DNA from 3 places in the Fretibacterium sp. OH1220_COT-178 genome. Region 3 is predicted to be linked to each of the others. Evidence: riboswitches for the same ligand, from Rfam matches in the RefSeq annotation. Region 3 holds a riboswitch; each other region holds the start of a gene.
What was found. A riboswitch is a leader RNA that binds a small molecule or an ion and turns the genes downstream of it on or off. The one in region 3 is predicted to bind cobalamin.
Positions count from the first base shown of each region.

Region 1 (6,738 bases), on a different contig from region 3:
GGCGACGGAGAGCTCCCCGGCCGCCAGGCTCCCGCCCGCGAGCGCCAGGGCCGCGGAGACGTGGGCGATGGACGCCGCCGCCACCGTCCAACCCGCAAGGGGCAGGAAGGTCCCCCCCATGAACCGGCTCCGGAGCGCCTCCTCCGCATAGGGGACCAGCGTGAACGCGACGGCGTAAAAGAACCAGGCCAGCGGCAGGGTCTTCAGGAGCTTCCGCCAGAGCCCGGAGACGCCGCGCCGCGCCGGGGGCGGGGCCTCCGGCTCCGGCGCGCCGGTCTCCCGCGCCCGCAGGATGCCCAGGACCATCACGAACCGGACCGCGCTCCGCAAAATGAGGGTCAGGGCGAAGATTCCGCCCGCCAGCCCCGCCATGCTCACCGAGAGCACCAGCGTGGCGGGCCATCGGCGCAGGTACCCCGGGAAGGCCAGCAGCAGCGTCCCCCACAGGGCCGTCCGGCGATCGATCCGCCCCTCGTCCAGAGCGGACGCCAGAAGCGCCGCGCCGGTCTTGGCCGAACCCAGGCTGAGGGTCAGGGAGAGCCCCAGCACCGGACCGATCCCGTGCCGGCGAAGCCAGGGCATCATCCTCCGCATCAGGCGATCCGCCAGCCCGAGCCTCAGGACGACGTCCCCGATCAGCAGTCCCAGGAGGATGTCGAGCGTCAGCCAGAGCTCGCCGACAAGAAGCGCCCGCCAATCCATGACCCCTCACCCCGAGAGGGGGCCGCTACCTCCACAGCAGCAACACCGACAAATACTCCTCGGCAGGGTCCAGGGCCGGATCGCCGTAAAGGACGCTCTCGTCCGGCAGGCCGGCTCGGTCGACCCGGACCGTCTCCCGCCAGGGCCCCGCTCCCAGCACCAACGGCCTCAGCCCCTCCCCCAGCGCGCTGGGCTTGTAGAGCGCGGCGGCGTCCGCAGCCCTCAGGGCCGCCTCGATGCGCGCCGGCTCCGCCGTAGCCGGGATGACGCAGAGCACGTCCTCGCCCAGGGCCAGGAACCTCCGGGCACAGGACGCGGCCAGGGAATGGGCCGAGACCCCGGGCACGAGGCGGAGCTCCAAACCCGGGACCAGCCCGCGCCAGACCTCGTAGAGGTACGCGCCGGTGGCGTAGAGGGCCGAGTCCCCGATCACCGGCAGCACGACGGTCTCCGCCCTCTCCCATCGCGGGCGGAGCTCCTCCAGCCGCTCGCGCAGAGCGGCGTCGCGCACCGAGGCGTCGCGCACCATGGGAAAGACCACCGGAACGGCGGCCGATTCCCTCAGATGCCCGCGCAGAGCGGCGGCAGCCACGCTCGGCCTGCCGTCCCGCGAGTGCGGGATCAGCACCAGATCCGCCTCGTCGAGGGCGCGAAGCGCCCCCGCCGTCACCATATCCGGGTCGCCCGGACCTACGCCCGCAACGATCAGCTTCAAGCGATCACTCCCTATGAAAAAATCCCGGCCAACAAAGTTCCGGACCATTACGGTCCCGCCCCCGCCGGAGCTCGGCGGCAGGGCTCAGAGCAGCATCTCGCGGATGCGCTCCACGAAGACCTCCGCCATCCGCGGGTCCTCGCCCAGCCCCACAAGATGGGGCTCGACATTCTCGTAGCCCTCCCTCCTCAGCCGATGCAGCCAGGAGTCGTCATCCGGGCCCGCCATGTCGTTATTGGCGTGGTCGCCCGAGACGATCATGAGCGGGGAGAGCACCAACCTCCCGACGGAGGGGTGTTTTTTGAGGCCGCGGACGACGTCCTCGATCGTCGGCGCCGCCTCCACCGTGCCGATGAAGAACCGGCCGTCCGCGATCCGGTCCAGGGCCAGCTGGAGCTGGCAGTACATGGCGTTGGCACTGTGGGTGGGCGTGCCGTGCCCCATCAGGACGATCGCGGTCCCCTCGTCCTCCAGCCGGCGCCCGAAGCGGGCCGCCAGGATTTCGGCCATGCGGTCGCAGTCGGGCACGCTGTGGAGGTAAGGGGACCCCAGGGCGATCCTCCGGAACCCGTACTTGCCCCGGATGGAGGCGAAGGCGTCGACGACGCTCCGGATGTCGTCGTACTCCTCGCCGGGGATGATGTGCGTGGGCATCACGCAGACGCGGGTGATCCCCTCGTCCTGCATCCGGGCCAGGGCCTCGGCGGGCGTCGGGATCCCGACGTTCTGCTCGCGGGCGATCTTTCTGCGGATGATGTTGGAGGTGAAGGCCAGGCGGACCTGCGCCTCGGGAAAAGCCTCTTTGGCGCTGTCGACGAGGTTGTCGATGGCCCTGCGGGCCTCGGGCACGGAGGTACCGAACGAGACGACCAGGATGCCCGCCCTGTCGGGCCTCGCCCTTCCGTGAGGCGAAGCGGAGGATTTCATCGCTTATATACCCCCTTCGTACGCACCGGCGGCGCAGCGGGCACAAAAAAAGACACGAACCCGAGTCGTGTCTCGCTCTTTCACAGCACCGGTCATCTGCAAAGGAGTTCGCCCACGCAAACAATATCTCCCTCTCGCCTGCAGACGCGGTATCCTGACTTCCCCTCTTCCTCCTCCGCCCCTTCCCGGGGAGCGCCTCCCCAGTGGGTGTTCCGTGCGGATTCGTCCGGGCTACAGTGGCGGGGCCGCGCGGGCGTCGCACCCGCTTCCCGAGTCTGCAAGGACATATTCGGCATCCATTACGATTTCCATTCAACCACACCAGCCCAGGCTTGTCAACGCAAGCAAGGCAGCTGGACAAAGGCAGAAGGCCCTCCCCGAAGGAAGAGCCTCCGCGACACGAGCAACGGCAGGCTCCAGCTAACGCAACCCCTCAATCTCCTCGATCGGGAGCCCCGTCGCCTCGGCGGCCGTACGGACATCCACCCCCATCCGAAGAAGGTTTCGCACCGTCTCCCGCTTGGCCTGTGCCATGCCCTGTGCCATGCCCTGCTCCATGCCCCGCTGCTCCGCCTTTTTGATCCGCGTCTCCTCGATCGCCCGACGGTCCAGCTCGTCCATCTGCGCCCGCAATTGATAATAACGGTACTCCGGCGTACCCCAATACTCCCGCTCCGCAGCCGTCACCTCTTCAAAAACCTTGTCCCCGGACAACGCCGTGCGCATCAGACTCACCCCCATTCCATCGTTGCTCATATAACCGCTCCAGACCGCCAAACGCTCCTCGTCCGTCAGCTTGTGCGTCGGATCGGCCTTCATCCGTTCCCGGATCCGATCGATGCCGTCCCGGAACTTCTTCAGCTCCACATAAACCAGCAGCTCATCCCACGTCAGGACCTTCCGCGTAACCGGGTTCGTCAGGACAAAGTCCCACACCCCCGGACGCTCCTCCGGAAACAGGGGAAAACCCAGCAGCGATATCAGAACCGTCGCCCTCAGGTCGTGGTAGCTCCTCCCCGCGCCCAGCTGACGCACATAGCTCTTCCCCCAATAATAGAGGCAGCGCGGGACAAAATGTTCGTGCCCCTCCCGCTGAAGCTCGATGTTCAGATGCCGGCCATGCTCGTCCACCGCACGGAGGTCCAGACGGGCGTGCTTCCTCCTCCAGCCCTCCGGGGCAAGCTCCGTCTCCGCAAGCTCCAACCGCCTCACCCGAGGATGTCCCAGGGTCTCGAAGATCGCGTTGACGAGATCCAGAAGAAGGTGCGTCCGAGAGGGGCGCCCCAGAAGGAACCGGAAAAACAGGTCCGTCGAGCGGTCGATCTCGGTCGGCAGCTCCCCCCGCTCCTCCAGAAGGAGCATCTCGCGCCGCTCCTCCCGCGTCAGCTTCAAAAGGCTCCCATCCGAGCCGCTGCCAAGCCCCTTTCCCACAGCCTCACCTCGCTTCGGATCCCCATTCGCTTTAAAACTTCGGCTACAGTATAGCAAAACGCCCTCCCCGGAGGGAGGGCTTTGCATCACACGACCACGTCCAGCCGCTCGTTCAGCGTCTCGCGGATCCGCGAGACCAGCTTCACGATCTCGTCCGCGGGAATCTTGCGGACGATGTTTCCGTCTAGGGTCTCGATCACCTGAATCTGGACCATGCCCGCCTCGTCGATCACCTCGTACTTGAGGTGCCGGTTGCTCGGCGTCAGGCTCTCGACCAGATCGGCCGTCCTCTTCAGGAGGGACTTCAGCCCCTCCCTGTCCAACTCCAACAGCGGGTCCGGAGAGTTCTCGGCGGACTCGGGCGGCACCGCCGCCCCGGGCTCGACGCCCGAAGCACGCCGCAGGGGCAGACCCTCAGCGGGTGGGGCCTCGGGAATCGTCGCCCCGCCCGGAGTCAAACGAACCTCCATAGCCCTCACCTTCCTTCGTCAAACTTGCCGCAACTTTGAGAGGAGAGGGAAAGGGAACGAAAACCCCTTTCCCTCAAGTCGATACGGGCCGCTAAACAGCCCTCTCAAAGACGGAGTGTACGGTTAACGAATCAGGCTCAGGACGTGCTGCGGAAGCTGGTTGGCCTGCGCCAGCATGGCGTTGCCGGCCTGGAGCATGATGTTGAGCTTGGTGAAGTTCATCATCTCCTTGGCCATGTCCGTGTCGCGGATGCGGCTCTCGGCCGCCGTCAGGTTCTCGCCCGCCACCGTGAGGTTGTTGATGGTATGCTCCAGGCGGTTCTGGTAGGCGCCCAGCTTGGCCCGCTGCGTCGACACCTTGTCCAGCGCGTTGTCGATCACCGTGATGGAGCGCGCCGCGGACTCGCGGTCGGTGACCAGGACCTCGTTCAGGCCCAGGGCATGAGCGCGCATGTCGCCGATGTTGATCCCCATATCCTCGCCCTCGTTGGCGCCGATCTGGAACACCGTCGTGTTGTCCGCAAGGTGAAGGATCGTCGAGCCTTCTTTGTTGACATACGAGAACCTCTTGCCAGCTGCACTCCAAGCTGCCGTTACTCCTGTCAATGCATCAAACTCCACATCAATATTCGGGTGCAACACACCGACCAAACGATTGCCTGTCGTTTTGGCTCCAGAGACAATTATCTCTCCAGTGTGGGCATTTGCGATATCCACCGTGTAGTCGCTTTCCCTCGCCTCTTGGATAACGTTGAGAGAAAAAGCCTTGATCAGATCCTCATCTCCCGCGAAACTGAGACGTCCCGTCGTTCCTGGAATCACCGTACGAATCACGAACGTCCCGTTCACAGACTCAGACGTATTCAGCTCGTTCCCCTCGACAAAAGTTGCAAAGTTGACAGCCCCTTCAGGGTCAGCAAGATATTGAGCCTGCCCAAGCCCGCCTTTAGCCTCGCTATTTCCGATGGCATCTCTCAATTTCTTTGCAACATCACCCAGCGTGTCATTGGCATAGAGAGTAATCTTTGCCTGTTTACCGTCACCCTGTGTAATGGTGATCGTCTGGGGGTCGGTCAGCATGAAGCGACCCTGGGCATCCCAGAACTTGTCCAGATCACGCAACTTGATGCCCTTTTTGGCGACATCACCGATCTTCATCGCTTCGAATACCGCCAAATCCTTACCGCTTAGGTCGGCAACAACCAAATTACCATTCGCTGCATTCTTCTCCGCGAACGAGAGGGTGACGCTCCCCGTCTGCAACTTGCCGTCCTCAAAATAATACTGCTGCAGGGTGATATCCTTACCCCTGATTTTAGCGACATCCAAGTTATAGAGATGAGGCCCCGTCGCAGTTGGATCGGAAACCGACAACTGGACATCCGGAGTTCCGGTCGAGGTCGTCGCCTCGTTCTTGCCTATCTGAAAGATTGCGGAGTCGCCCAGATTCATCGCCTGCATCTCAGCATTCGAAAACGTCGTTCCGTCAAGAGTCAGCCCCGCCAAATCTCCCACCAGTGCTTTAGCGGTGAGGTTGGTACCCCAACCAGCTCCAACAGCGTCCGCCTCCAAAGTAACGGTTTGTTCGGCAATCTCGACAGCGGAGCCGTCAGCCATCGTCACACGCCCTTTAACGGTAAAGGTCGCGGTCCCCTTAGCGGCCGCGCCACCGCCCTGCTTAGCCTTAAGGGTCACCACCAGCTCCGCACTGCCGCCCTTGGTGTTCGCTGCCGTTATATCCCCCGTAAAGGCAGCGTCATCCCAGTGAGCTTGGGTCCCTATATGCGCCAGTCTCTTGCCAGTAATATTCGCCGCTGCCGCCGCTTTAATTGTATAAATTGCATTAGCGCCTCCAGCTCCCTTAGTCTGGAGCCCGGACGTCTTGACATTTTCAAGATAGGGATCCTGGGACGTGATGTTTATCACATCCTTATGCTTTACCTTGAAAATGTCGCTCTTCTGCACCTCGCCCTGCCCTGCTTTGGCTTTGATCTTAATCTCGTAGTTGCCCTCGATGGCATTTTTCTGGCCGAACTGGTCGACCTGACGCAGCCCGCCGTTCACGATCGCCTTCGTATTCAGGTTGTCGCTGCTCCAGAGCACCGCCGCGTCGCCGTTCAGCAGCTTCTTCTTGTTGAACTGCGTGGTGTTGCCGATGCGCGTGATCTCCTCGCGCAGCTGGTCGATCTCCAGCTGGATGTAGCCGCGGTCCTGCTGCGTCAGCGTGTCGTTGGCACTCTGCACCGAGAGCTCCCTCATGCGCTGCAGGATGCTGTGCGTCTCGTTCAGCGCGCCCTCGGCCGTCTGGATCATGCTGATGCCGTCCTGGCTGTTCCGCACCGCCTGGTCCAGGCCACGGATCTGCGCGCGCATCTTCTCGCTGATCGCGAGGCCGGCCGCGTCGTCCGCGGCGCTGTTGATGCGAAGGCCCGTGGAGAGCTTCTGGATGGACTTCTGAAGGGAGTTCATGGTGCCCCTGACGGCATTGTAGGA
Region 1 is NZ_RQYL01000008.1:2,088-8,825, forward strand. It holds gene EII26_RS04780 (hypothetical protein) at 1-702, opposite strand, end outside; gene EII26_RS04785 (precorrin-2 C(20)-methyltransferase) at 728-1,417, opposite strand; gene EII26_RS04790 (sirohydrochlorin cobaltochelatase) at 1,502-2,344, opposite strand; cobalamin riboswitch at 2,471-2,669, opposite strand; gene EII26_RS04795 (Rpn family recombination-promoting nuclease/putative transposase) at 2,765-3,775, opposite strand; gene EII26_RS04800 (flagellar protein FlaG) at 3,862-4,245, opposite strand; gene EII26_RS04805 (flagellin N-terminal helical domain-containing protein) at 4,369-6,738, opposite strand, start outside.
Region 1: linked by a shared signal. The riboswitch ahead of EII26_RS04790 (sirohydrochlorin cobaltochelatase) and the one ahead of EII26_RS11545 (methylmalonyl-CoA mutase family protein) in region 3 are both predicted to bind cobalamin.

Region 2 (6,738 bases), on a different contig from region 3:
CCGCGGTCTGCCTGGTGCGGGCCGGAGCGGACGTCCTGGTCACATACCATGCGCTGTCCCTGGCGGAGTGGATACGGGAGGGCCGGCTGTAGGCGGGCTCCCCTTGCCCGGGGTGCCGTGCGGTGCCATAATTTCAGGAAAACGCCGATTGAAACGAAAAACCTGTAAAATGATGTGAAAAATCCACATGAAAAACTTCCGGCGCTTTCCTGGATATCGACATGGGGGCTTCGGCCCGTGCCTCCGCCATTGCGATAGCGGAGGGACCGGCAAGTTTATTCGCCACACGGACAAGCTTTTTGGATTGAATCCCGGCGTTTTCTTAGAATGTCGCCGTCGTGAGGACGGCGGGCAGGGGAGGGTGCGGCCGTGGCTTTTTACCTTGGGGTGGACATTGGCGGGACCAACATCAAGGCGGGTGTGGTCGATGGGTCGGGGGCCATCGTCGGGGAGGCGGACCTGCCGACGGGGGCCGACCGGCCTCAGGAGGTGGTCTTCGGGGACATCGTGGAGGCTGTCGGCCGGGCCGTTGCCGCGTCCGGCGTTGCGCGCGCGGAGATCCGGGCGGCGGGGGTCGGGTGTCCCGGCACGGTGGTTCCCGAATCGGGAGTGGTGGCTTACAACAACAATCTGGGCTGGCGTAACTTTCCTTTGGGAAAGCTGCTCTCCGAAGCGCTCTCCCTGCCCGTCCGCGTGGAGAACGACGCCAACGCGGCGGCCTTGGGCGAGGTCTGCGCGGGCAGCGCCAAGGGGGCGTCGAGCGCCATGATTCTGACCCTGGGCACGGGCGTGGGGTCGGGGTTCGTCGTCGACGGACGCATCTGGACGGGCTGGAACTCCGCCGCAAGCGAATTCGGGCACATGGTGATCGTCCGGGGCGGCCGGCCCTGCACCTGCGGGCGCCTCGGCTGTCTCGAGGCCTACGCCTCGGCGACGGGGCTGATCGCCCTGACGCGCGAGGCCATGGCCGCGCATCCGAAGAGCCTCATGAACGCCCTGGCCGGGGAGGAGGGGCGGGTCGGAGGCCATACGTCCTTCGTCGCCGCGGAGCGGGGAGATGCGGCGGCCGCGCGCGTGGTGGACGAGTACGTGGATTGCCTGGCCTGCGGCGTGGCGAACATCGTCAACGGGCTCCAGCCCGAGGTCGTCAGCCTGGGCGGGGGTGTGGGCAAGCAGGGCGAACGCCTGCTGGGGCCCCTGCGCCGTAAGGTCTTTGCCGAGGTCTACGGTGGCTGCGGCGAGCGTTCGACCCGTTTGGTGAGCTGCACTCTGGGCTACAAGGCGGGCCTGATCGGAGCGGCCATGGCCGCGATGCAGAATGCGGGGGACTGAGGCGGGCGGGTATTTGACACGCCCATGGCCCTGCTATACAATCCAGGGCACAATCGAATAGGCGAGCCGAGCGCAGGAAGTCGGTGCAAATCCGACGCAGGCTTACCCCTACTGTAAGCGGGGACCGAAGGACGGGCCATTGCTCCCACCGGAGCGAGAAGGCGTCCGGAGGGACGATCCGCGGAGTCAGGATACTCGTTCGGCGACGATTTGCGGTCCTTGGGTGGGGGGATTCCCGCGTTCCGTGCGCCGGTGGGCGCCGGCACACTGTTCATGGACTTCTCATCCTCGAGGGATGGGAAGTTTTTTTTATGCCGGGATGGCGACGAATCCGGATGAGTTCGGGAATAGCCGGCGTCCCGAGAACGGACGATGATGGAGGTAGGGAACATGAAGGGAAAGATCGGAGTGAGGCTGGTCGTCTCCTGGCTGGCGGTCCTGGTGTGGACCTGCGTCGCCCAGGCGGCGACCCAGACGGTGAAGGACAGCATCGGGCGCGAGGTGGAGATACCGGACCCCGTGACCCGGGCGGTCGTGGCCAACGCGTACAACACGGAGATCATCAACGCGATCGGCGCGCTCGACCGCGTGGTCGGCGTGGACTACAACATCTATCAGGACAAGGAGTCCTGGAGGAACCGCTTCTCGGAGAATCAGGTGATCGGAAAGAGCCAGAGGGAGCTGAACTACGAGAAGATCGTCGAGCTCGCGCCCGAGGTGCTGATCCTGACGGGCAACGGCGCCTACGAGGAGGCCGAGCGCCAGCTCGGGAACTTCGGGATCAAGGTCCTGGTGGTCGACGCGTACTACACCGACCAGTTCGCCCGGAACTGCGCGCTGCTTGGCCGCATCTTCGGACGGGACGCGGAGGCGCGGGAGCTCGCGGACTACTTCACGAGCAAGCTCGACTACATCCGGACGAGGCTCGAGGGCGTGAAGAAGAAGACGCTCTATTTCGAGTATCGGAGGATCGGGAACACGACGATCCCGGGCAACTACTTTTTCAATATGATCGAGTTCTCCGGCGCGGACAACGTCTTCAAGACGTCGAAGAACGTCGAGGTGGACCCCGAGGCGGTGGTCGCGAAGAACCCCGAGGCCATCGTCAAGGTCTCCGCGCCGAACGTGTACTCGTCCTACTACCCGCCCACCCGGGAGGAGCACGAGGCCATCAGGAAGGAGCTGACGGGCCGGCCCGGCTGGGACGAGATCGACGCGGTGAAGAACGGCCGCATCCTGCTGCTGTCGCACTACGTCCACGGCGGGGCCTCCAAGCTGGTGGGGACGATGTACGTGGCGAAGTTCCTCTATCCCGACCTGCTGCCGGACCTGCATCCCGAGCAGGTGTTCCGCGACTGGCTCGTGAAGTACCAGAAGCTGGACTACATCGAAGGGCACGCCTATCCCGCTTATGGGTTCGAGGACTAGCGAGACGCCGGACATCCGGGCCGCCTACGAGCGCCGCAGCCGCCGCAAGGCCGGGATGCTGGCGGCGGGCGTAGGCGCCGTGCTGATGATGGGGCTCTATTTCACGACCCTGGGCGTTGCCGACACGAGCTTTGCCCAGGTGCTGCGGGCGCTCTCCGCTTGGGTCGGGGGGCGTCTCGACTCCGGCGGCGCGGAGTCCGCGGCGTACAAGATCGTCGTCCTGATGCGCCTGCCGAGGATCGCCATGGCGGTCCTCGCCGGCGCCGCCCTTGCGGTCTCGGGCGTGGGGATGCAGGCGGTCACGGGCAACGCGCTCGTGAGCCCCTTCACCATCGGTATATCGGCGGCGGCCGCGTTCGGGGCCTCGATGTGCATCGTCTTCGGCTCGGGGACCCTCGTGGGCGGCAAGGTCGGCATCGTCCTGTGCGCGTTCGCCGCGTCCCTTTTGTGCGTCGCCCTGGTCTACGGCATCTCGAAGAAGGTGGGCATGGCGCCCGAGACGATCGTACTGACGGGGATCGCGCTCAACTACTTCTTCAGCGCGCTGACGTCCACGGTGGAGTTCTTCGCCCAGGAGCACCGCCTGGCGGCGGTGGTCCACTGGACGTTCGGGACGTTCAACGGGACGACCTGGGGCGAGGTCGGGGCCGCCTTTCCGTTCGTCGCAGTCTGCTGCTGCGCCGTCCATCGCGTGGCGCTGAAGCTCGACGCGATCGCCTCGGGGGACGACGAGCTGGTCCGGAGCCTGGGGATCGATCCCGAGGCGGTTCGCATGTTCGTGGGGGTCGCGTCGGTCCTGATGACCGCCGCGGTGATCAGCTTCACGGGGGTCATCGGCTTCGTCGGGCTCCTGGCGCCGCACATCGCCAGGCTGCTGTTCGGGGGCGACCACCGCTTTCTGATCCCCTTCTCGGCCGTGTGCGGGGCGCTGCTGCTGCTGGCCGCGGACGCCGTCGGAAAGACGGTGCTCGCGCCGGTGAGCGTTCCGGTCGGGATCGTGGTCTCCTTTCTGGGCGTGCCGCTCTTCATCCATTTGATCCTGAGCGGGCGCAGGAGGGCGCGGCGATGCTGAGGGCGGAGGGGCTGGGCTTCGTCTATCCGGCCGCGGGCAGGGTGTTCTCCGAGGTCGGCTTCGAACTTCGGCGCGGGGAGGTCCTCGGGCTTCTGGGGCCGAACGGGACCGGAAAGACGACGCTGCTGAAGTGCCTCAATCGGATTCTGGTGCCGTCGGAGGGGCGCGTGACGCTGGACGGCGTCGATGTGGCCGCCATGAGCCCGCGCGAGCGGGCGGAGCGCATCGGGTACGTGCCGCAGTACGCCGCGCCGGCCTTTCGCATCACCGTCGTCGACGCCGTTCTGTTGGGGCGCATTCCCTTCGCGGGCCGCAGGCTGAGCCGGAGGGACAGGGACATCGCGTTCGGGGTGATCGAACGCATGAAGCTCGAGCCGTTCGCGTTCCGGCACCTCGACGCGATGAGCGGCGGCGAGCGCCAGAGGGTGGCCATCGCGCGGGCGCTCGCGCAGGAACCGGGGCTGCTGATCCTGGACGAGCCCACGAGCAGCCTGGACATGAAGAACCAGCTTTTCATCCTGGGGCTGATCCGGGAGCTGGCCCGGGAGCGCTCTTTAGCCGTGATCCTCTCGATCCACGACCTGAACCTGGCCGCGATGTTCGCCGACAAGCTGATGATGCTGAAGGACGCGCGGCTGCACGCCTTCGGCGAGAGCGCGGAGGTCCTCACCCGCGAGGCGGTCCGCGAGGTCTACGACGTGGAGACCGTCGTGACGACCGAGGACGGATACAGGCACGTCCGCCTTCTGAGGCGTTGAACGCATTTGCGACGGCTCGCTCAAGATCTTGGTTGACAAGATCGGGAGGGGCGTATAAAATACTCTCTGTTGTTTGCAACGGGGCTGTAGCGCAGCTGGGAGCGCGCTTCCCTCGCACGGAAGAGGTCGGGAGTTCGAATCTCCTCAGCTCCACCATTATTTTTCGGGGCGTGGCGCAGTCTGGTCAGCGCACCTGCTTTGGGAGCAGGGGGTCGAAGGTTCAAATCCTTTCGCCCCGACCAGCGCGGACCAACAGTGTGTCGACGCGGGAATAGCTCAGTTGGCTAGAGCGATGGCCTTCCAAGCCGTAGGTCGCGGGTTCGAATCCCGTTTCCCGCTCCATTACGAACGAGACGCGCTTGTAGCTCAGCTGGATAGAGCAACGGCCTTCTAAGCCGTAGGTCGCGGGTTCGAATCCTGCCGGGCGCGCCATACAACTTAAAAATGGTGAGCGTAGTTCAATTGGTTAGAGCACCGGATTGTGGTTCCGGGGGTTGGGGGTTCAAGTCCCCTCGCTCACCCCATAGGAAAATACGCGCTCGTAGCTCAGTTGGATAGAGCGACGGACTTCGGATCCGTAGGTCGCGGGTTCGAATCCTGCCGGGCGCGCCAAAGCAAAATGGACTGTTAGCTCAGTTGGTAGAGCAGCTGACTCTTAATCAGCGGGTCGTGGGTTCGAGTCCCTCACAGTCCACCAGAAGATCAGACGACGCTCCCTCGGGGGCGTCGTTTTTCGTATGGGACCGAACCCAGGAGATTTGGAGGATGACCGTGTATCGTTTTCACATGAAGGTTTATGGCTGTCAGATGAACGTCTACGACAGCGACCGGGTGCGCACGGCCCTGGTGCGCCGCGGCTGGGAGGATGTGGACGAGGCCGATGCCGATCTGGTGGTCGTCACGGGGTGCAGCGTGCGGGGCAAGGCCGAACAGAAGGTCTGGAGCGAGCTGGGCCGGTACGCGGACCCCTGGGGAAAGGGGCGCCGGCCCGTCGTCGCCCTGACCGGCTGCATCGCCCAGAGCCTGGGCAGGCGGGCCCTGTCGCGCTTTCCCTGGGTGCGCCTGGTCTCCGGGCCGCGGCACATCGGCCTGCTGCCCGACGGGCTGGAGCGCGTGATGCGGGACGGTGCGCGCGTGGACCTGCTGGACGACGACCCGCGGGAGTTCTTCGACCTGGACGAGTTCACCGCCCGGCGCGAGAACCCCTGGCGCGCCTACGTGACCATCGCGCACGGCTGCGACAACTTCTGCACCTACTGCATCGTGCCCTATGTGCGCGGGCGCTTCCTGTCGCGCCCCGCGGAGGACATTCTGCGCGAGGTCCGGCTGCTGGTGACGAGCGGCGTGAGGGAGGTCACCCTGCTGGGCCAGAACGTCAACAGCTACGGCAAGGACTTCAGGGACGGAACGACCTTCTCCGGCCTGCTGCGCGACGTGGCGAGGGTCGACGGGATCGACCTGGTCCGCTTCGTCACCTCCCTGCCTCAGGACTTCTCCGAGGACATCGTGGAGGTCATGGCGACGGAGCCGGCGGTCTGTCCCTCCCTGAACCTGCCGATCCAGGCCGGAAGCGACCGCATTCTGAAGCTCATGAACCGCAGATACACGCGCGCGGAGTACATGGACAAGGTGAGGATGGTGCGGGCGGCACTCCCCGAGCTGGGGCTGACCAGCGACCTGATCGTCGGCTTCCCCGGTGAGACGGAGGAGGACTTCGAGGCGTCCGTCTCGGCCCTGGAGGAGATCCGGTTCGACCTCGTCCATACGGCGGCCTACTCCGAGCGGACGGGCACGCCTGCGGCGACCATGCCGGGGGCGCTGCCCCAGAAGGAGCGCCTCTCCCGGCTGACCCGCATCAACGCGGTGCAGGACGCCATAACGCTGTCCATCAACAGGGCCCTGGTGGGGCGGACCTGCCGTGTGTTGGCGGACTCGGCCGCGCCGAAGGGCGAGGGCCTGCTGCAGGGCCGCACCCCGACGGACAAGGTGGTGCTCTTTCCCGGAGGGACCGAGCTGTTGGGTAAGTTTGTCGATGTCAACATTGTCGAGGCGGAATCCTGGTGTCTTCACGGTGAGGTCTGCGGTTCGGAAGTTTGATGTGGTATACTAAACGACCAGGCTCATTGGGCTTTGGGGGGCTTTGCGGGG
Region 2 is NZ_RQYL01000007.1:67,952-74,689, reverse strand. It holds gene hemB (porphobilinogen synthase) at 1-92, shown strand, start outside; gene EII26_RS04725 (ROK family protein) at 370-1,332, shown strand; cobalamin riboswitch at 1,371-1,549, shown strand; gene EII26_RS04720 (ABC transporter substrate-binding protein) at 1,723-2,760, shown strand; gene EII26_RS04715 (FecCD family ABC transporter permease) at 2,744-3,832, shown strand; gene EII26_RS04710 (ABC transporter ATP-binding protein) at 3,826-4,590, shown strand; tRNA gene EII26_RS04705 (tRNA-Ala) at 4,671-4,746, shown strand; tRNA gene EII26_RS04700 (tRNA-Pro) at 4,755-4,832, shown strand; tRNA gene EII26_RS04695 (tRNA-Gly) at 4,856-4,932, shown strand; tRNA gene EII26_RS04690 (tRNA-Arg) at 4,946-5,022, shown strand; tRNA gene EII26_RS04685 (tRNA-His) at 5,038-5,114, shown strand; tRNA gene EII26_RS04680 (tRNA-Arg) at 5,126-5,202, shown strand; tRNA gene EII26_RS04675 (tRNA-Lys) at 5,212-5,287, shown strand; gene miaB (tRNA (N6-isopentenyl adenosine(37)-C2)-methylthiotransferase MiaB) at 5,356-6,687, shown strand.
Region 2: linked by a shared signal. The riboswitch ahead of EII26_RS04720 (ABC transporter substrate-binding protein) and the one ahead of EII26_RS11545 (methylmalonyl-CoA mutase family protein) in region 3 are both predicted to bind cobalamin.

Region 3 (6,738 bases):
TATCGATCGTGGCGTAGACGACGCATTCGCGGTCCTCGGCCGTCGCGATCACCGTGCCCCAGGGGTTGATGACCATGGAGCGGCCATAGGCCTGGAACGCCGGTTTTTTCCCAATCTGTGCGGGGGCTACGACGTAGCATTGATTTTCGATGGCTCGGGTTCGGAGGATGGGCTCCCAGTGGTCCTTTCCGGTAAACAGCGTGTAGTTGGCGGGGACGAACATAACCAGGGCGCCCCGGAGCGCCATGATCCGATAGAGTTCCGGAAAGCGCATGTCGTAACAGATGGATAGGCCCACTTTACAAAATTCCGTGTCGCAGACCGCGATGTCCTTTCCGGGCTTTCTCGTGTCCGATTCCCTGGTAGAGGGGCCATTTTGGATCGCGACGTCGTAAAGGTGAATTTTTTCGTACCGCCCCACGATCTCCCCGGACGGATTCATCAGGAGGGACGTATTGTACAATTTTTGTTCCCCCGGAATTCGCTCTCCGATGCTGCCGCAATGGAGCCAAATTTTGTGTTCCCTGGCTTTCTCCGAAAAAAATTCCGTGGTCGGACCGGGGATGCTCTCCGCGTTCGAGAGGGCTCCCTCCTTTTTTCCGATGAAGTCGATGTTCTCGGGTAGGGCGATCATCCGGGCTCCATGCTTCGCCGCCTCGTCGATGAGTTTGCCGGCCTTGCCGAGATTTTCTCTCTTGTCGTCCTGCGTGTCGATCTGTATGGCGGCAATCGTAAAACGGCTCATGATTTTCTTCTCCTTCTCTGGTAGATTGTCAATCCAAACGCAACAGGTAAATTGAAAAAGGCCCCATTTGGGGTACGAAAGCCGAGATGCCTCTGGGACGCAATTGACTCGTTCCGTCTTGCCGTTGGTCTTGGGGGTCGCCGGGCGGCAAATGTTCATTTCGGGCGGCTCCTTCTCGGGCTTTCCCCTCCTACAAGCTTACTTGGCTTGTAATCACCCCTAAATTATCCTACAGTTTATGGGAGCAAATGAAAATGAAGCTTATCGTAACAGATCTTGAAAATTTTAGTGTCCCGATAGAAGGAGAATATAAGATCATTCAGCCCAAGGGCGATATTCGTCATTGTATTGGTTGTTTTGGATGCTGGGTAAAAACGCCGGGTAAATGTGTACTGCATGACGGTTACGAAGAAACAGGAAGGGACATGGGGAATTGTTTGGAATTGATTTTGGTGAGTCGCTGTTGTTACGGCAGTGTCAGTCCTTTTGTAAAAATGGTACAGGATCGGGCCCTTTCCTACATCCATCCGGATTTTGTTATACGAAAAGGAAAGATGCGCCATAAACGGAGATATAAAAATATCATTACCATGTCGTCGCACCTCTACGGCGAAAATATTACCGATGTAGAGAAAGAAACAGCCAGAAGACTGTTGAAGGCAAACGCAGATAATTACGATGGTTTGGTAAAAGATGTTTACTTCTACGAAACGGCGGAAGAATTGGAGAACGTTGTTTTATGAAAATTGCGTTAATCGATGGGAGTCCGAAAGTAACCAACAGTACCAGTAGCGCGCTCTTAGGAGACTTAAAAGAATATCTGGCGGAAAAGACAGAGATCGTAAACTTTGGAGTTCATTCATCTGAAATCTCCAAAGAAGCAATTGAAGAATTGGCAAAAACAGATGCATGGGTGTTTGCGTATCCTCTTTATTTGGATGGGATTCCGGGACATCTGCTGGCTTGTTTGATTCAGTTGGAAGAAGCATGTATAAACAATCCACAGATACATATTTATGGCATTGCGAATTGTGGTTTTTATGAGGGAATACAAGCCGAGTTAGCGCTAAAACTTCTGCAGAATTGGAGTTTAAAAGCCAGTTTTATATGGAGCGGCGGCATTGGCGTTGGCGGCGGCGGAGGATTGGCAATGATGCCAAAGCTGAACCCCGGACATGGGCCAAAAGCGCCGATTGATAAGGCATTGGCAGACCTTTCGGATGTTGTCATGAAGGGGGAAGTGCAAGAGAATAATTATGTATCCGTTGCATTTCCGCGCTTTTTATATAAATTCGGAGCGCAAATGGGATGGCGACGAATGATTAAGGCAAACGGCGGAAAAGTCAAGGATTTGGGGAAAAAGCCGGAATAGGTATGGCACAGGATTGTCGTTGTAAGGGCTTGGCGATTGATAGAATGGAAGATCAATGACATGGCAATATATATTAAAGAGAATATTTCTTTGATATCTGGGAGGAATCTATGAGATTATTTTTGTGTTCTCACTTTGCAGAAGTAGGATCTTTCTTAAAAGGGGAGGTGGCTGGAAAGAATGTTGTTTTTGTACCAACCGCTTCAATAAATGAGAGTTATAAGGGGTATGTGGATTCGGCACGAAAGCAATGGCAAAAGATGAATGCGAATATCGCAGAGGTTGAGATTTCAACGGCACCAATAGATGCAATTCATAAAGCCTTTGAAAGTGCAGATGTTATTTATTTTACTGGTGGCAATACATTTTTCCTGATTGACCAATTGAAAAAAACAGGAGTCGATGAATTAATAAAGAAGCACCTAGATGATGGGAAACTATACGTGGGAGAGTCGGGAGGAGCAATAGTTTGTGCGAAGGAGCTTTCGTACATAAAGCCAATGGACGAAGTGCCTGAAGATTTTTCGCAAAAGGACTATTCAGGGTTAAATTTGATTGATTTCTATGTAGTTCCTCATTACCTGTGTCCTCCATTCGAAAAATGCTCTCAACAGATTCTTGATGAGTATCCCAATTTGAATATATGTGCACTCAATAATTCGCAGGCGATTTTAGTTGAAAACGGAGAGAAAAGAAAGCTGAATGTATAAAAATTCTCGCCTGTCAAATAGGTTTGTTTTTTAGAGAAGCGATTGGATAAAAATCCAATCGCTTCTCCATTTTGTCATTTTGATTAAAAAGTCCTTGTCAAGCGGCAACAGGCGAGGCGAAAAAGTATTTTTTGAACGCACCGGGGGATACTGCATATCCACTGCATAGAAAAGATGCAACCGAGCGAAGCTTGCTTCAGCTGTCTATCGGCTTACATGGGCTCTTGCCCCTCGGTCAAAATTGCCCTTATGGCCTCCACCTGACGCTCGTCCGGCGGAAGCAGCGGGAAGGCCGAGTGCGCCGTCATTTCGAACCCGTTCAGGACCATGGCCTGCTTGATCGCAGGGATGAAGGGCGTGCAGACGTCGTAGATCCGCATCAGGCGATTGATGCGCCTCTGGCACCGGGCGATCTCCCCGCAGTCCCCTCCAAGGATTGCCCGCAGCCACGCGGCGCACAGCGCGGGGTCGACGTTGCCGAGGCCGCCGATGCACCCGGCGCCGCCGGACAGGATGTTGTGCGCCAGGTTTTCGTCGAACCCGCTGTAGATCTCGAATTCGGGAAACTCCGGCAGCAGCGTGTTCGCCAGCTCGCGCGTGTGCCCCATGAAGGCGATGGAGTCCTTGTAGCCCACGATATTGCTGTGTTTTCGGGCCAGGGTCAGAGCCACGGAGGGCTTGAGGTCGTACCCCGTCCGGGCCGGAAAGTTGTAGAGGTAGACCCGAGCCGGGGTGGAGGCGGCGAGCCTGTCGTAGAAGAGCTCCACGCTTGCGTCGCTCAGGTCGAAGTAGTAGGGCGTGATGGTCATCACGGCCTCCACGCCCTGAGAGTGGGCGTAATTGCTCAGTTCGATGCAGTCCTCCACGCGCATGGCGCTCGTCCCGACGATCAGCTTGCAGCGGGTCCCAATGTGCCGGGCCGCGCTGCCGACCATCCGCTTCTGTTCGTCCATGGGGATGGCGTAGAACTCCCCGATGCTGCCCAGCAGCACGATGCCGTCGACCCCGCCCGCGATCAGGCGGTCGTAGATCCTCAGGTTGGCCTCCTCGTCCACCCTGCCCTTCGGGTCGAACGCGGTTACGGTCGGAACCAGAAATTGCGGCTTCATCACGAATCCTCCTTCGTTGTCAGAGCTCGGGCGATAAGGGCAGAGGAACGACGTATTGGGGGGTGCCATGCCGCCCGTCAAGGATGCGGTCTCCACTGCGGAAGCCCGGAGAGTGATTCTTCACGGACTTTCGTCCATTATAGCGTGCTGCCGTCCCTCTCTCGATGACGAAGCACGTTTGCGGCGCCCTGCGGCGCCTCTTTGATATAATGGAAGAAACCAGAGAGGACCCCGGCAGCCAGGGAATCCGGTGCAAGACCGGAGCGGCCCCGCCACTGTAACTCGGGACGACCCCGCAGGACGTCACTGTCGCCCGGCGATGGGAAGATGCGGCATTAGGAGGAACGAGAGCCAGGAGACCGGCCGGGGGAGCGGGTTCTTTTCGTGCTCGGGCACGAGGGGCTTCGGTTGCGCCGCGAGCGCGTTTCCGGGAGGGAGTAAGGCCTTCCCGGAAATGTGTGTTAGCGCTCCAGCATCACGAACGGGAGGAATGTCTGTATGAGCAACGAAAAGGTAAGGCAATCGGAGGACGGGCACCATTGTGCCGAGTCTGCGTCAGCCCCGATGCCCCTGCCCGAGGTCGATTTTGGCGAGTTCGCCCCGTCGAGCTACGAGGCTTGGAAGGAGGCGGCCGTTGCGGCCCTGAAGGGGGCGCCCTTCGAGAAGAGCATGTTCACCTCCACCTACGAGGGGATTACGCTCAACCCTCTCTACACGAACGCGGATACCCGGGACCTCGAGGCACCCCGGGCTTTTCCGGGGGCCTATCCCCTGCGCGGAGCCTCTGCGTCCGGCAACCTTCGGCGTCCCTGGGAGGTCGCTCAGTTCTGCGACGAGACTCTGCCCGAGGAGGCCCACAAGGCCATCGTACACGAGCTCGACCGCGGAGCCTCGACCGTCGCCCTCGTCCTGGACCGCCGTACCTTGGAGGGGCTTGATGCCGATGCGGAGGGGGCCGTCGCCGCCGGGGTCTCCGTATCCTCCCTCGAGGACCTGGAGGCACTGCTCGAAGATCTGCCGGGCCGCCATCCCCTCTATATCCATGCGGGGGTGTCCGCACTGCCTTTCCTCGCCCTGCTCGACGCCCTTGCCGCGAAAAGGAAGATTCCCTTTGGCGAGCTCACGGGGTGCGTGGGGGCGGATCCCCTCGCCGCGCTCCTGGAGCGGGGCGCCCTTCCGGCCTCCCTCGCCGCGCTTTTCGACGAGATGACGCAGACGATCGTCTGGGCCCGTGAGCGGAAAACCCCGCTGCGAACGATCCTGATTCGGGGCTCCGTCCTCCACAACGGGGGGGCCAGCGCGGTTCAGGAGGTCGCCTACGCCATGACCGCGGCCATCGAGACCCTGCGGGCGCTTCAGGAGCGGGGCATCGACGTCGCGGAGTTCTCCCGCCGGCTTCGATTCGAGTTCTCCTTGGGCTCCAATTTCTTCATGGAGGTCGCCAAGATCCGGGCCGCGCGCTGCGTCTGGGCCCGGATCGCCTCGAGCTTCGGCGGCGACGGGGAGGCACAGCGGGCGGAGATCTTCGGCCGCACCTCCCTCTTCACCAAGACCGTGTACGATCCCTACGTGAACATGCTGCGCAACACGACGGAGGCCTTCTCCGGCGTTGTGGGCGGCGTCGACGGCCTGACCGTCGGCTGTTTCGACGAGGCGCTGCGGCCGGGGTCGGAGTTCTCCCGCCGCGTCGCGCGCAACGCTCAGGTGATGCTCCGCAAGGAGTTCAACCTGCTCCAGCCGACGGACCCCGCGGGCGGTTCCTGGTACGTGGAGAGGCTGACGGACGAGCTGGCCCGGAAGGTCTGGGAGGCGCTGCAGAAGGTGGAGGCGGAGGGCGGCTTCCTGAAGGGCGTTTGCGAGGGCGCCATCCAGCACGACGTCCAGGCCATGCTGCAGCAGCGTTTCAAGCGGCTTGCCCAGCGCTCCGACCGCGCCGTGGGCACCAACATGTACCCCAACCCCGCGGAGTCCCTGCCCGAGTTCGCGGAGCCGGACTGGGCGGCTCTGCGTGCCGTGCGGACCGAAGCGGTCCGACGCCATCGTGCGTCCCGCGACGAGGGGGCGGTGAAGCGGACCCTTGAGGTCTTGGCGTCGGCGCGGACCGGAGCGGCGGCGTCCGCCGCCGCGGCCGCCGGGGCCACCCTCGGCGAGCTGCGTTCTGCCCTGAATGGCGCCGGTTCCGACGGGCTCTCCGTCGAGCCCGTTCCGCCGCATCGCTGGACGGAGCAGTACGAGGCCATGCGCCGCCGCACGGAGGCCTTTGTGGCCGAGAAGGGGGACAACTTCAAGGTCTTCCTGGCGAACATGGGGCCGATCCCACAGCACAAGGCGCGCGCCGATTTCATATCCAGCTTCATGGAGGTGGCCGCCTTCGAGATCCTCCGGAACGACGGCTTCGCCACGACGGAGGAGTGCGCTGCCGCCGCGGCGGCCAGCGGGGCGGACATCGCCGTGATCTGTTCCACGGACGCCACCTATCCGGAGCTGGTTCCGCCCCTGGCCCGGGCCATCAAGGAGAAGCGGCCGGGGATGGGCGTCTATCTGGCCGGAGCGCCGGCCGCCGAGTGCAAGGACGCCTATCTCGAAGCGGGCGTGGACGACTTTATCAGCGTCCGTTCCAACTGTCTGGAGACGCTGACCGGATTTCAGAGAGCGAAGGGGATGTTTTAGATGAGCCCGAGCAAGCACGCGAATCCCGATTTCACCCAGATCGCCCTCCAGAGTACCGAGGCGGGGGCGGCCCTGGACGCCAAGGCCTGGGAGCGCCGTTTCCGGGAGGAGACCGGCAGGACGCCGGACGAG
Region 3 is NZ_RQYL01000032.1:17,170-23,907, forward strand. It holds gene EII26_RS11520 (carbon-nitrogen hydrolase family protein) at 1-745, opposite strand, end outside; gene EII26_RS11525 (flavodoxin family protein) at 1,000-1,488, shown strand; gene EII26_RS11530 (NAD(P)H-dependent oxidoreductase) at 1,485-2,117, shown strand; gene EII26_RS11535 (Type 1 glutamine amidotransferase-like domain-containing protein) at 2,228-2,827, shown strand; gene EII26_RS11540 (dihydrodipicolinate synthase family protein) at 3,040-3,936, opposite strand; cobalamin riboswitch at 4,110-4,318, shown strand; gene EII26_RS11545 (methylmalonyl-CoA mutase family protein) at 4,435-6,606, shown strand; gene scpA (methylmalonyl-CoA mutase) at 6,607-6,738, shown strand, end outside.